Linked DNA regions of Myxosarcina sp. GI1. The protein of the gene in region 1 interacts with the protein of each later gene in a pairwise test. Links are inferred from orthologs where the notes say so. Each region holds a gene or a part of one and is shown on either strand. Other genes may lie near its edges.

Region 1 (6,308 bases):
CCCATTATTAGAAGAAGATACTGTAGGCAGTAACTTTCTCTTACCCGAATCTACTACCAAATCGGCAACAGTAGAGTTAAACCAAATTTTAGAACCTTTATTAATGGCGGTAGAAGCGATCGCCGAAGAAAGAAATATTACTCTAACTAATAATATTTCACCAGAATTACCTCTAGTTTATGGCGATTTTAAAGGATTGAGAGAGGTTCTAAATAATCTAATCGATAATGCTTTAAAATATACATCTGCTGGCGGTAATGTAGAGATTGCCAGCTGTAAGCGATCGCATTTAGAGCGAGAATGGCTGGGACTTGCTATCAAAGATAGTGGTTGCGGTATTAGTCCCCAAGATCGCGAACGTATTTTCGAGCGTCACTATCGCGGTATTCAAGCAGAGGGAAATATTCCTGGTAGCGGTCTGGGATTAGCGATCGCTAAAGAGCTAATCGAGCAAATGCATGGTGAAATCGAACTAATTAGCCCTAATGATTTATCAGCAGATAGCAATTTTTTGGGAACGACTTTTATTATTTGGCTGGAAATAGCTGATTCAGCAATGAACAATGAACAATGAGCAGTCATCAACGTTCATTATTCACTGTTTACTGTTGACTGCTAACTTCTTATTATTTGTTGATACAGAGGTTTTAGACCAAATTAATTGTCAATTTTTAGCGATCGATTGTCCATTGATAATTGTGGCTCGATATCAGTAGTTACTCTCAAAAGCAAGATCTAAATTTACATGAGAAAACTCTACTTTTTAGTGCCTGGAACCAAAGGTAAATTCGGTGGTGGTGGGCTGTGGGCAGAATTAAATACTTATAATCTGGCAGCGCAAATTTGTGAGGCAGAAATTGTTACCTATCGGCAACAAGAAGCAGAACATTTATTTATTGCAGAAGTTTTAAAACGTAGCGATTTAAAAACGAGTATTTTTGTTATTGGTTGGGGATTTGACGTACCCAAACTAGTAGCTAAATTAAATAATTATCATCTTATCTATCACGCTCATAGTTCGGGCTATGGTTTCAGACTGCCGCCGAACATACCCATAATTACTGTCAGTCGCAACACGATGGGTTATTGGGGACAGCAAGCAGCAAATAATTTAATTTTTTATTTACCCAATCAAATTGGCGATGAGTTTCGCAACTTAAATCAAATGCGAGATATTGATGTTTTGGTGCAAACTCGTAAATCTTCAGCCTATTTACTTCAGCAATTAGTACCTGCCCTGCAAACGCGCTGTCGTGTCAAACTTCTAGAAGGTTATGTCGAAGATCTAGCAGGTTTGTTCAATCGCAGTCAAATTTATCTTTACGACTCTGCTGAATATTGGGTAGTAAGCGGCGTTAGTGAAGGGTTTGGCTTGCCTCCCCTGGAAGCTCTAGCTTGTGGCTGCCAGGTATTTTCCAGCGTCAATCATGGCTTGGCAGACTATCTCGATCCTGGCTTTAACTGTCACAAAATTGCTGGATATGCTTTAGAGTACGATTTGCAGCGAATTATGTCCGTATTAAAATCTAGCGAAAAATCTAGCTTACCCGAGTCTTTTTTTGCTGAATATCGTCGAGAACACTTGAGTAAACGACTGAAGACTATTCTCAAAGAAATCAATAGTTTTTTTGACTTTCAAACTGATAATTACGCTTCAATTTCCAGTTTGACTTCTTGGCGCATCAAACAGTTATGGTTTCAGCAATTGCTGATAAAACTGCGTAAGTTAAAGAAAAGTTAAGAAAATAGGCTTTTTCTTCTACTTTATCTGTCTCATTCATCAAATGTAAAAGTCTACTATTGTATGTTCTTTCTACCCTGCAAGGTTCTGCATTAGCAGGGGGTTTTGTGTTAAAATTTAAGAATAAAATGCAATTTTATTAGGTTTTATCGGCTAAAAAAGGAAGAAAAACGCAATTTATTAGCCTTTAATCCAAATTATGGCATATATTTGGAGTTTTTTATTATATGACCACTTCCCAGGAACGGATTATTCCTACCGATCTGAGTAACGAAATGTCGCGCTCCTATCTGGAGTACGCCATGAGCGTAATTGTGGGACGAGCCTTACCAGATGCTAGGGATGGTCTAAAACCGGTCCATCGTCGTATTCTCTATGCTATGTACGAATTGGGGCTTACTTCAGATCGTCCGTTTCGTAAATGCGCTCGTGTAGTAGGGGAAGTTTTAGGTAAATATCACCCTCATGGCGATACTGCTGTTTACGATGCTCTAGTCAGAATGGCACAAAGCTTTTCGATGCGGAATCCTTTGGTTGACGGACATGGAAACTTTGGCTCTATTGATAACGATCCTCCAGCAGCAATGCGTTATACGGAGTGTCGTCTGCAATCGTTGGCTACGGATGCTTTATTACGAGATATCGAGGCAGAAACCGTAGATTTTGCCGACAACTTCGACGGTTCGCAACAAGAACCCGTAGTGCTTCCTGCCAGAGTTCCCCAGTTACTACTTAACGGTTCTTCTGGTATTGCCGTAGGTATGGCAACCAATATTCCCCCCCACAATTTGGGCGAATTGATCGAAGGCACGATCGCGTTAATTCAAAATCCCGAAATTAGCGATCGCGAGTTGATGCAATATATTAAAGGTCCCGATTTTCCTACAGGTGGTCAGATTATCGGTCGCGCTGGTATTAGAGATGCTTATATTACGGGTAGAGGGTCGATTACCATGCGAGGGGTGGCGGCAATTGAAACTATCGCCCCTAGAGGCAGACAGGAAAAAGAAGCGATTATTATTACTCAGTTGCCCTATCAAACTAATAAAGCTTCTCTCATTGAAAAAATTGCCGATCTCGTTAACGATAAAAAAATTGAAGGCATTTCCGATATTCGGGATGAGAGCGATCGCAACGGGATGAGAATCGTTATCGAACTCAAGCGCGATGCTTATCCCCGTGTCGTACTCAATAATCTCTATAAACAAACTCCCCTACAGGCTAACTTTGGGGCGAATATGTTGGCGTTAGTCAGCAGCGAACCCCTACTGCTGACAATCAAGCAATTCTTACAGGTATTTATTGACTTTCGTATCGAAGCTATTACTCGGCGTACTCAGTACCAACTGCGAAAAGCCGAAGAAAGAGATCATTTATTACAGGGCTTATTAATTGCTTTACAAAATATCGAGCCAATTATTCAGTTAATTCGCAGTGCTGCCGATACGGCTACAGCTAGAGAAGAGTTAATTGCCAGATTTAGTTTTTCTCAAACTCAAGCCGATGCTATCTTGCAGATGCAGCTAAGAAGACTGACAGCTTTAGAAGCAGAAAAAATTCAGGCAGAACATGAAGAATTGCTGCGTCAGATCGCCGACTTTCAAGATATTTTGGCAAGACGAGAACGCATTGAGGCAATCATTCAGGCAGAAGTTACCGAGATTAAAAATACTCATGCTACGCCACGACGTACCGAAATTATTCAGGGTGAAGGAGATCTATTAGATACAGATCTAATCGCCAACGAACAGGCGGTAATTTTACTAACCGAACAAGGTTATATCAAACGTATGCCCGTAGGCACTTTTGACATCCAGAATCGTGCTACCAGAGGTAAAGCCGCAGCCAAAATTAAAGACGATGATGTAGTCAAACACTTCATGACCTGTTGCGATCACGATACAGTGTTGTTTTTTAGCGATCGCGGCGTAGTTTATTCGGTAAATGCCTATCAAATTCCCGCTACCTCTCGTACCGCTAGAGGAATTCCCTTAGTGCAGATGTTGCCAATTTCCCAAGAGGAAAGAATCACCTCCGTCGTAGCCGTAAGCGAATTTACTCAAGAGCAGTATTTAGTGATGCTAACTGCTAAAGGCTACATCAAAAAAACCGCCCTGTCGGCATTTAGCAATATTCGTTCTAATGGCTTGATTGCTATTTGTCTGGAAGAAGGTGACGAATTGCGATGGGTACGTTTGGCAACTGAAGAAGACAGCATCATTATCGGTACTCGTCAGGGTATGGCAATTCATTTTCAGGCTAACAATCGGCAACTGCGACCTTTGGGCAGAGCAACTAAAGGCGTTAAGTCAATGAAGCTTAAAGGGCAAGACGAACTAATCAGCATGGATATCATTCCTGCCCAAATTGTGGCAACTATCGACACCAACGGCGATGACGATGATGAAGAAAGCGAAGAATTAACTACAGAAGATGTCAATCGCGGTCCCTGGGTATTGGCTATTACTACCAATGGTTATGGCAAACGAGTGCCAATTACTAAATTCCGCCTGCAAAATCGGGCGGGAATGGGAGTAAGAGCAATTAAGTTCAAAACTCCTGGAGACTGTCTGGCAGCCGTCGATATAGTCAATCCCGAAGACGAATTTTTAATTATCACCAATCGCGGGATTATGATTCGTCAAGCAGTAGATGCTATTTCGCAACAGTCGCGCAACGCTACGGGGGTAAGAGTACAAAAACTAGATGGTGATGATGCGATCGCTGCCGTCGCTTTAGTTCCGCCAGTAGAAGAGGAGGCACTAGCCGAAGTGGAATAAATTTGAAAAAGGGCAGATGAAGGCTGTCCGTGTCTAAAAAACTTTTTTCCCCGTCGATTTTTTTTGTTTATTGCTTAAGCGGCGGGGAAATTTCGATCGGCTTTTTTTTGAAATAAATTTTTTAAATTGCGATCGCATTTCAAACTGGTACAGTCATAAAAAGTGTTGAAATAATCAAAGTTTGGAAATAAAGCTGCTTAATATTCAAGAATCTTTATGACGACACGGATGACCGAACCAAGCAGAATCATCTTTACCATCATATTTGTCTTTCAGTAACTCAGAGACTTGTTCCATATTACCCTCAGCAGCAATCCAGCCATTTTCAATATCGGGAAAGTCTTGCTTGCAGTTTTCACATTTTTTATCGGAGTAAAAGCGAATCGGACACCAAAATGACTCTACGTTTCTCAACATCTCCGTACCTAGCGACCATACACCAGTCATCCAGTCGCAGTACAAACACCAAATTAGATCGTAGCCAATCAAACCTTCAAATTTCTGGCGCGAAACATTGACCCAGTCTTTTGCTTGATATTTGGGCAAGCCAATTAATGACGTTAGTGGCGGATAGACAATTGCTTCGGCAAAGCGTACAAACCAAAACACGGGAATTGCTAAAGCTGTAATCCAGATTGCCAGATGATTGCGCCAACCACCAAAAATACCGCTCATAGTAAGAGCGATTTTGCCGCGATTGGAATTTTTGCGATTGGCTAGTTCGTGTCCAATTATCCAGATCCATAAAACGCTCAGTTCGGCTACTAAAGCTACCAATACACCCAGCCAACCCTCTACAAAAGAACCGATCGCCAGAGGCAACAGCATAAAATATGCTAAAACTAAATCGATTCCAGGTGCCTGACAACAGAACTCAGAAAGATTTTTGCCAAACTTTCCCAGACGGGGCAAAGATTGTAAAACAACAACACCTGTAACTAAAGCAACGACTAAATATAGATAAAGCTCGATTATGAGTTCCATTTTGCTATCTCAGATAAAAAATCTCCAACAGTACTTTTAACAACTGCTTGTCATTTAAGATATCGAACATTAGACAGATTAGACAAAATAGTGTGAAAGCTTAATAAATACTTTTCTATTTCAAGAGAGCGAGCGATTACGATCGATACTGCAAATTTAGAGTCGAACGATGCAAATTTTTATTAGTACGGGTGAGGTTTCGGGAGATTTACAGGGAGCGATGTTAGTTGAGGCATTGTATCGTCTAGCATCCCTTAGCGAAATCGAACTAGAAATAGTTGCCCTGGGTGGCGATCGCATGAAAACAGCAGGTGCGTCTTTAATTGCTAATACTGCTCGTATTGGTTCGGTTGGGTTGTTAGAAGCCATACCTTTTGTGCTACCAACTTTAAAAATTCAAAGACAAACCCAACAGTATTTAAGACAAAATCCGCCTGACATTTTAGTATTAATAGACTATCCTGCTTCTAACTTAGCGATCGCCAGCTTTGTTAACAAACATTTGCCCCAAGTACCGATAATCTATTACATCGCTCCTCAAGACTGGGCAGCACCAATGTTAGGTAATACCAATAAAATTACTAAGCTAGTAGACAAAATCCTGGCAATTTTTCCTGAAGAAGCCAATTATTTTAAGGCTAGAGATGTTGAAGTTAATTGGATCGGACATCCTCTATTAGATCGTTTGGCAAGTGCGCCAGATAGAGAAACCGCTCGTAAAACATTGAGTATTAAACCTCAAGAGCAAATTATCACTCTACTACCAGCTTCCCGCCAACAAGAGATTGAGTATTTATTACCAA
Region 2 (6,137 bases), on another replicon or contig:
TATATCTAATTCTTTGGCATAGTTTATTTCTGCTATATTAGTGCTTCCCGTATCGCAAGTGACGATTAATCTTGTACCAGAGGCAGCTAATCTTTCGATACCAGAATTATTTAAACCATGAGATTCTGTCAGTCGATTGGGAATATAGTATTCAAGCTGCATCTCTTGGGGAAAAAACTGTCCCAAACCATCCCATAAAACGCTAGTAGAAGTAATACCGTCGGCATCAAAATCCCCCCAAATTGATACTTTTTCCTCTGTTTGACGTGCTTGCTGTATACGGGCGATCGCTCTTGTCATTTCTTCCCCAAACTCGAAGGGAGAGGCAGGTGAATACAAATTTGGATCTAGAAAACCCCATAGATTTTTTAAGTCCTTAATTCCTCTTTGCCATAATAGCTGCGCTGCGTACTTACCGTCTGAGTTATTAGCGTATGGCTTGACTGCATCGATAAACCACTGAGGTATTTCTACAGACTTAACTATTTGCCATGAGGTTTGGTGATTCATTTACAATAACTTAAAGCTTCTGGCGAATCGTAACTCAATTTTACAGCTTTCAATTGTACAGAACTCATTTTTAATTTGCTATAAATAGCAATTCTCAACGAAAAGAGAGAAATTTTATTTTCTGTCTTGGCGCGCGTTCCTAATTCTGCCTGCTTTAAGGAAACCTCTAACTCTTGTAACGGAACTTTTGCTGAGTGCGAGGTCGCACCGCTATTCTCTTTACCGAACATGTGGTTTCTTCGATTGAGAAAACAATAATGTAGTAACACGTCGAGTAATTACAATTTTAGTTAACAGCAAATTTATATAAATTGAGATTTTTCTAACATCTCATAATATTAAATATGAGTTTTTCATTGTTTACTAATTATTTCGTCAGCTTATGTAAAGATAACATGAAGCTAATATGTTTTTTTCAAAAAGTTTTTGTTATTGTGTTGTTTTTATGTTTTTAGCTCTTAACAATCCTCAATTCCAGTGTTAGTATGTGATTGAGCTAGATAAACTGTCTAAACTCAACAACAAATATTTATAGTTGTAGTCGTATTTACACTTAAATATTTATTTTTGATTTCAATAAAAGTAATCTAGTATCAAAATTTCATTAATTTTCTACTCTCTTACACACTGTTCGCGATTTTGACTGTCTCATGAAAATGCTCGGATTATTGTTTTTTATTCCCCAACTTCTTTATTTAGTAGGTGCTTTTCCTCGTATAGTAGTATTCAATCAGTTGTTGCACTTACTAATAAGCTATTTAGTATTTTAATATACAATTAGGCTTTGTATTTGTAAAAAATACTACACCTAAATTATTGATAAAAACCTGGCTATAATCTTGATTGCAATAGCCAGGTTTTTTGTTTTGATGATAAACTTCAATCGAGACTAAGCAAGAGATAGAGCGCGAGATGCACCACCCAATGTGAAACCTAAATAATTGAAGTAGGAAACACCAAAGATAGAATCTAACAGATTAAGGGGGGTATATCCCAAAATAAACATCTTTTCAGAATAGTCTAAGGCGGTCTATAAAGCTTTTATGTTAAAATTTTTGAGTATTTTATTATAATGTGACAAAAATCGAGCTTAGAGCCTTTTTTGGAGACACTACATGACTAGCAGTTACGGTGCAGATCAAATTCAAGTTTTAGAGGGTTTAGAAGCAGTACGCAAGCGTCCGGGGATGTATATTGGTTCTACAGGACCAAAGGGACTGCATCATTTAGTATATGAGGTGGTAGATAACTCAATTGACGAAGCACTAGCTGGTTATTGCACTCATATAGAAATTGAAATTCACCAAGATGGTTCGGTTTCCGTTACTGATGATGGTAGGGGAATACCTACAGGTATTCATACCAAAACTGGTAAGTCAGCTTTAGAAACAGTAATGACAGTATTGCACGCTGGAGGCAAATTTGGCGGTGGCGGTTATAAAGTTTCTGGAGGGTTACACGGAGTTGGTGTATCGGTAGTTAATGCCCTTTCTGAATGGGTAGAGGTAACAGTCTGGCGAGAGAAAAAAATCCACATTCAACGTTACGCAAGAGGTATCGCCCAAGGAGAGCTAGAAGTAAAGCCCAACAAGCAAAATCCCCAACAGTCGGGGACTTCGGTAAGGTTTTTACCAGACAGTACGGTTTTTACTGAAACTACTGCCTTTGAATATGAAATTATAGCAAAGCGAGTAAAAGAGTTAGCTTATCTTAATGCAGGCATTAAAATTTCCTTTACCGACTATCGAGAGGAAGAAATTCGCCAAGATGTATTTTGTTATGAAGGTGGAATTAAAGAATATGTCACCTACATGACAAGGGAAAAACAACCCCTACACGAAGACATTATTTATGTTGCAGGAGAAAAAAACGGCGTAAACGTTGAAGTTGCTTTGCAATGGTGTGTAGATGCCTTTAGCGATAACTTATTAGGTTTTGCTAACAATATTCGGACTATTGATGGTGGTACTCACTTAGAAGGGTTAAAAACCGTTCTCACCAGAACCATGAATAGTTATGCTCGCAAGCGCAACAAAATTAAAGACAGCGAGTCTAACTTAGGCGGTGAAAATATTCGAGAAGGTTTAACGGGAGTAATTTCGGTTAAGGTTCCAGAACCAGAGTTTGAAGGACAGACTAAAACTAAATTAGGCAACACAGAGGTTAGAGGAATTGTTGACTCTTTAGTAGGTGAAGTTTTAAACGACTATTTAGACTTCAATGTAAGTGTTGGCGATGCCATTATTGAAAAAGCAGTACAGGCTTTTAAAGCTGCCGAAGCAGCCAGACGCGCTAGAGAATTAGTCCGCCGCAAGTCGGTTTTAGAATCTTCTCCTCTCCCTGGTAAGTTAGCCGACTGTAGTTCGCGCGATCCTCAAGAATCAGAAATTTTTCTCGTTGAAGGCGATAGTGCTGGCGGCTCTGCAAAACAAGGTAGATCGCGGCAGTTTCAGGCAATTTTGCCCTTGAGAGGTAAGATTATTAATATCGAAAAGACCGATGATGCCAAGATTTATAAGAATAACGAAATTCAGTCGATGATTACTGCTTTGGGACTGGGTATTAAAGGTGAAGAATTCGATCCTTCTCAATTACGCTATCATCGCATAGTAATTATGACTGATGCTGACGTAGACGGGGCGCACATTAGAACACTGCTGTTAACTTTCTTTTATCGCTATCAACGGGAATTAGTAGACCAAGGCTATGTCTATATTGCCTGTCCGCCACTATACAAACTAGAACGAGGGCGCAGTCATTACTATTGCTACAGCGATCGCGATTTACAACAGCGCATTAGCGAATTACCTTCAAATGCCAACTACACCATTCAAAGATTTAAGGGTTTGGGTGAAATGATGCCCCAGCAGCTATGGGATACCACGATGAACCCCGAAACGCGAATGATGAAGCAGGTAGAAATTGAAGATGCTGCCGAAGCTGATAAAATGTTTACCGTGTTGATGGGCGATCGCGTCGCACCCAGACGGGAATTTATCGAAACCCACGCACCTAAGTTAGATCTTGACGATTTAGATATTTAATGTGTGTCGGTTTAAGCATATCGTGAAATATTAAACTAAAACGTGAAATATTTAAGCATATGCTGAAACTTATTTACTCATAAGCTTAAAATGTTTTTACGCAATTTTTCCCACCGCAGAAGTGAGGTATCTAACTGGCGATCGTGAGGTCGCGACTAGCAACGCAGCCTGCGCCAGCAGGCTGCGTTACTAATAAAGCGATCGGACACAATACTGAATAAATGGATGAAGCAACATTGAAAGCGTTTAAGTTATCAACATTGTTCAATCAAATTGTGATTGTACAGGTACTAAATACGAATTAATTTGGCTTTAGAATATTTAGTTGTTAATTGTTCCCACTGCACATAAACTACATCGAGAAACGGTAGAACTAATCTAGCCGATAAACTAAGTTCTTTAACTCTAGTAAAAGATTCGACAAAAACCGTTTTAGTGCCAGCTAACTTTGCCAAAATGATGAAAGGAACAGACACACCAGCACCAGTAGTTAAAACTAACTGAGGACGTTCTTGCCAAATAACTTGCCAGGCTAGGATAAAATTGCGTATTAAATTAGGTACATTGCGATTGGTAGGACTATAAGCCCAATAGACTTTTTTATCTTTTAAAATTAGTTCGGTAGAATCCGTGCGGAAAGTTACCCAGCAACAATCGTGTTTTCTCCAGAAATAAGATAATTTTTGTATTGCTTGAAAGTGACCGCCTGTAGAACTAATAAGTAAAATTTTCATGTTTGTCTCTTTGTTTGATTCCCGATTGCTTTTAGTGTCTCTCGCTGCTGTGTGCGATCGTGTTCGTTAAAATGTTTGACTTATGAAAATTATGTATAACTTTTGCTACAAAAATAGCAAACCTTACGTTAGTAGAAGACGCAAGGGAATGCTTGTCAAGACAGAGTTAAATTTAATTATTTTAGATTCTAGGAAGGCTTAAACTTAATGTTTTTTGCATTTTGCCTTGAGTTTTGTTGAGATGACAGTGGACTGTATCATCCAATTTTTCTTTGAGGGAGTTAATTTCTGCAAATTGTTCTTTTAGTTGATTGCTTTTGGAGTGATTGAGAGTAAGTTTTTTGATCTTTTGAGGTAAACTAGCCCAGTCTAAAGGTTTGACTAAATAGTCAGTAATTCCTACATCAAAACTACGATAGAGAGAATCGCGATCGCTTAGAGCGGTCATCATAAAAATTGGCGGACAATAGATACCAAAAATACTTTTAAGTTTGAGCGCGCAAGCAAAACCATCCATACCAGGCATTACAGCATCGAGTAAAATTAAATCGGGTTTTTGTTGCTGACAAATACTCAAACAGGCTTCTGCACTATCGGCTTCTAAAACAGAATAACCTTGAAGATCCAAAATTCCAGCAGCAGTCATACGGATGCTAGCATCATCATCAACAATAAGAATTAGTTGGTTTAAAGCGTTAGTGTTGTTATTGGACATGGTTTGAATTTCTCCAGGTAAAAATTATATTTTGCAGAACTAAACTAAATTTCAGGTTCGATTGTTTTTAGTATTACTTATTGACTTATAAGATCGCGTCGGTTTTGTTGTCTGAGTTGTGTATAACTTTGAGCATTAAACGTACTTAACTGCAAAGCGATCGCGCAAGATATGAAGTTGATGAACGATTCCAGTTAATTTTAGAGCTAAATTCTCGCAGCCTCGATAGAAAGATAGAGGTAAAAGTTTAAGCAAGTAGGCAGCAAATAAGGTTTGTAAAGTGCGATTGGGTTCGCCTAAAACAATTTGCCAGTGCGTAGCTAAAGCACGATGGGTTAACTTGACTGCCATGTCGCCATTTTTGAGTCGTACTGCCCGCCGAGCGAGATAGCGAAGTTGATAGGCTCTAGCAGGATTTTCCCAGGCAGCGAGTAGTTGGGGAGAGCGATCGCGATGCTTGGTAATCATTTGCTCCCAAGAATCGAACTGTTTGAACAGATTGGCAGAAAGTCCCTCACCGTTGACGCGATAGAGAGTTAGAGCTTCGGGAAGACCTTCAATTTTCCAAGAAGTTTCTGCTGCAATTCTCAACCAGCATTCAATATCTTCTGACTGACGAAAGTTTTCATCGAAGTAAAAGTTTTCTACTTCTCCATGTAGATTATCTTGAAAACAAATTTCCTCAAACACTTCCCGACGAATTACTGGTGCAGAACCATTGCCAACGGGATTGCGACAGAGAAGGTGAGAAGGAGTAATATTTTGTAATTTGGGCATTTGGTAAATACCTAACGACTGTCCCTGACTGTCGATAAATTCAGAACGGCTAAAACTTACTCCCACTTGAGGCAAAGATTCTAAATGTTTTACGTGTCGTGCTAGTTTTTCGGGTAGCCAAAGATCGTCTGAGTCGAGAAAAGCTAAATAGTTACCTTGAGCGTGGCGAATTCCAGTATTTCTCGCTCCCGCTAAACCGCGATTTTTTTGACTAATGATTTTAATTCGAGGATCGCTATAGCCTTGGCAGATTTCCACGCTGCGATCGGGTGATTCATCGTCGATAATTAATAGTTCAAAATGAGGATAGGTTTGATTTAAAACCGAGTTAATAGTTTGGGCGATATAGTTTTCGAC

The links. Proteins that work in one complex are often made in the same cells at the same time.
Region 2: the proteins of gyrA (region 1) and gyrB interact in binary tests that used the Escherichia coli proteins (3 or more experiments, as listed by UniProt). The link is inferred for Myxosarcina sp. GI1 from one-to-one orthologs.

The regions. Positions count from the first base shown.
Region 1 is NZ_JRFE01000014.1:674,933-681,240, forward strand. The notes cover bases 1,666-4,744. They hold gyrA (DNA gyrase subunit A), read left to right. Parts: upstream 1,666-1,968; coding sequence 1,969-4,521; downstream 4,522-4,744. Other genes in these bases: KV40_RS09945 (glycosyltransferase), read left to right, coding at 1,666-1,741; KV40_RS09955 (hypothetical protein), read right to left, coding at 4,726-4,744. In the rest of the region: KV40_RS09940 (GAF domain-containing sensor histidine kinase), read left to right, coding at 1-574; more of KV40_RS09945, read left to right, coding at 746-1,665; more of KV40_RS09955, read right to left, coding at 4,745-5,505; lpxB (lipid-A-disaccharide synthase), read left to right, coding at 5,675-6,308. UniProt on the Escherichia coli protein: A type II topoisomerase that negatively supercoils closed circular double-stranded (ds) DNA in an ATP-dependent manner to maintain chromosomes in an underwound state.
Region 2 is NZ_JRFE01000011.1:41,654-47,790, forward strand. The notes cover bases 1,182-4,089. They hold gyrB (DNA topoisomerase (ATP-hydrolyzing) subunit B), read left to right. Parts: upstream 1,182-1,625; coding sequence 1,626-3,554; downstream 3,555-4,089. Other genes in these bases: pssD (PssD/Cps14F family polysaccharide biosynthesis glycosyltransferase), read right to left, coding at 3,845-4,089. In the rest of the region: single-stranded-DNA-specific exonuclease RecJ, read right to left, coding at 1-510; KV40_RS05895 (hypothetical protein), read right to left, coding at 507-740; more of pssD, read right to left, coding at 4,090-4,288; KV40_RS05910 (PleD family two-component system response regulator), read right to left, coding at 4,470-5,003; KV40_RS05915 (glycosyltransferase), read right to left, coding at 5,139-6,137. UniProt on the Escherichia coli protein: DNA gyrase negatively supercoils closed circular double-stranded DNA in an ATP-dependent manner to maintain chromosomes in an underwound state.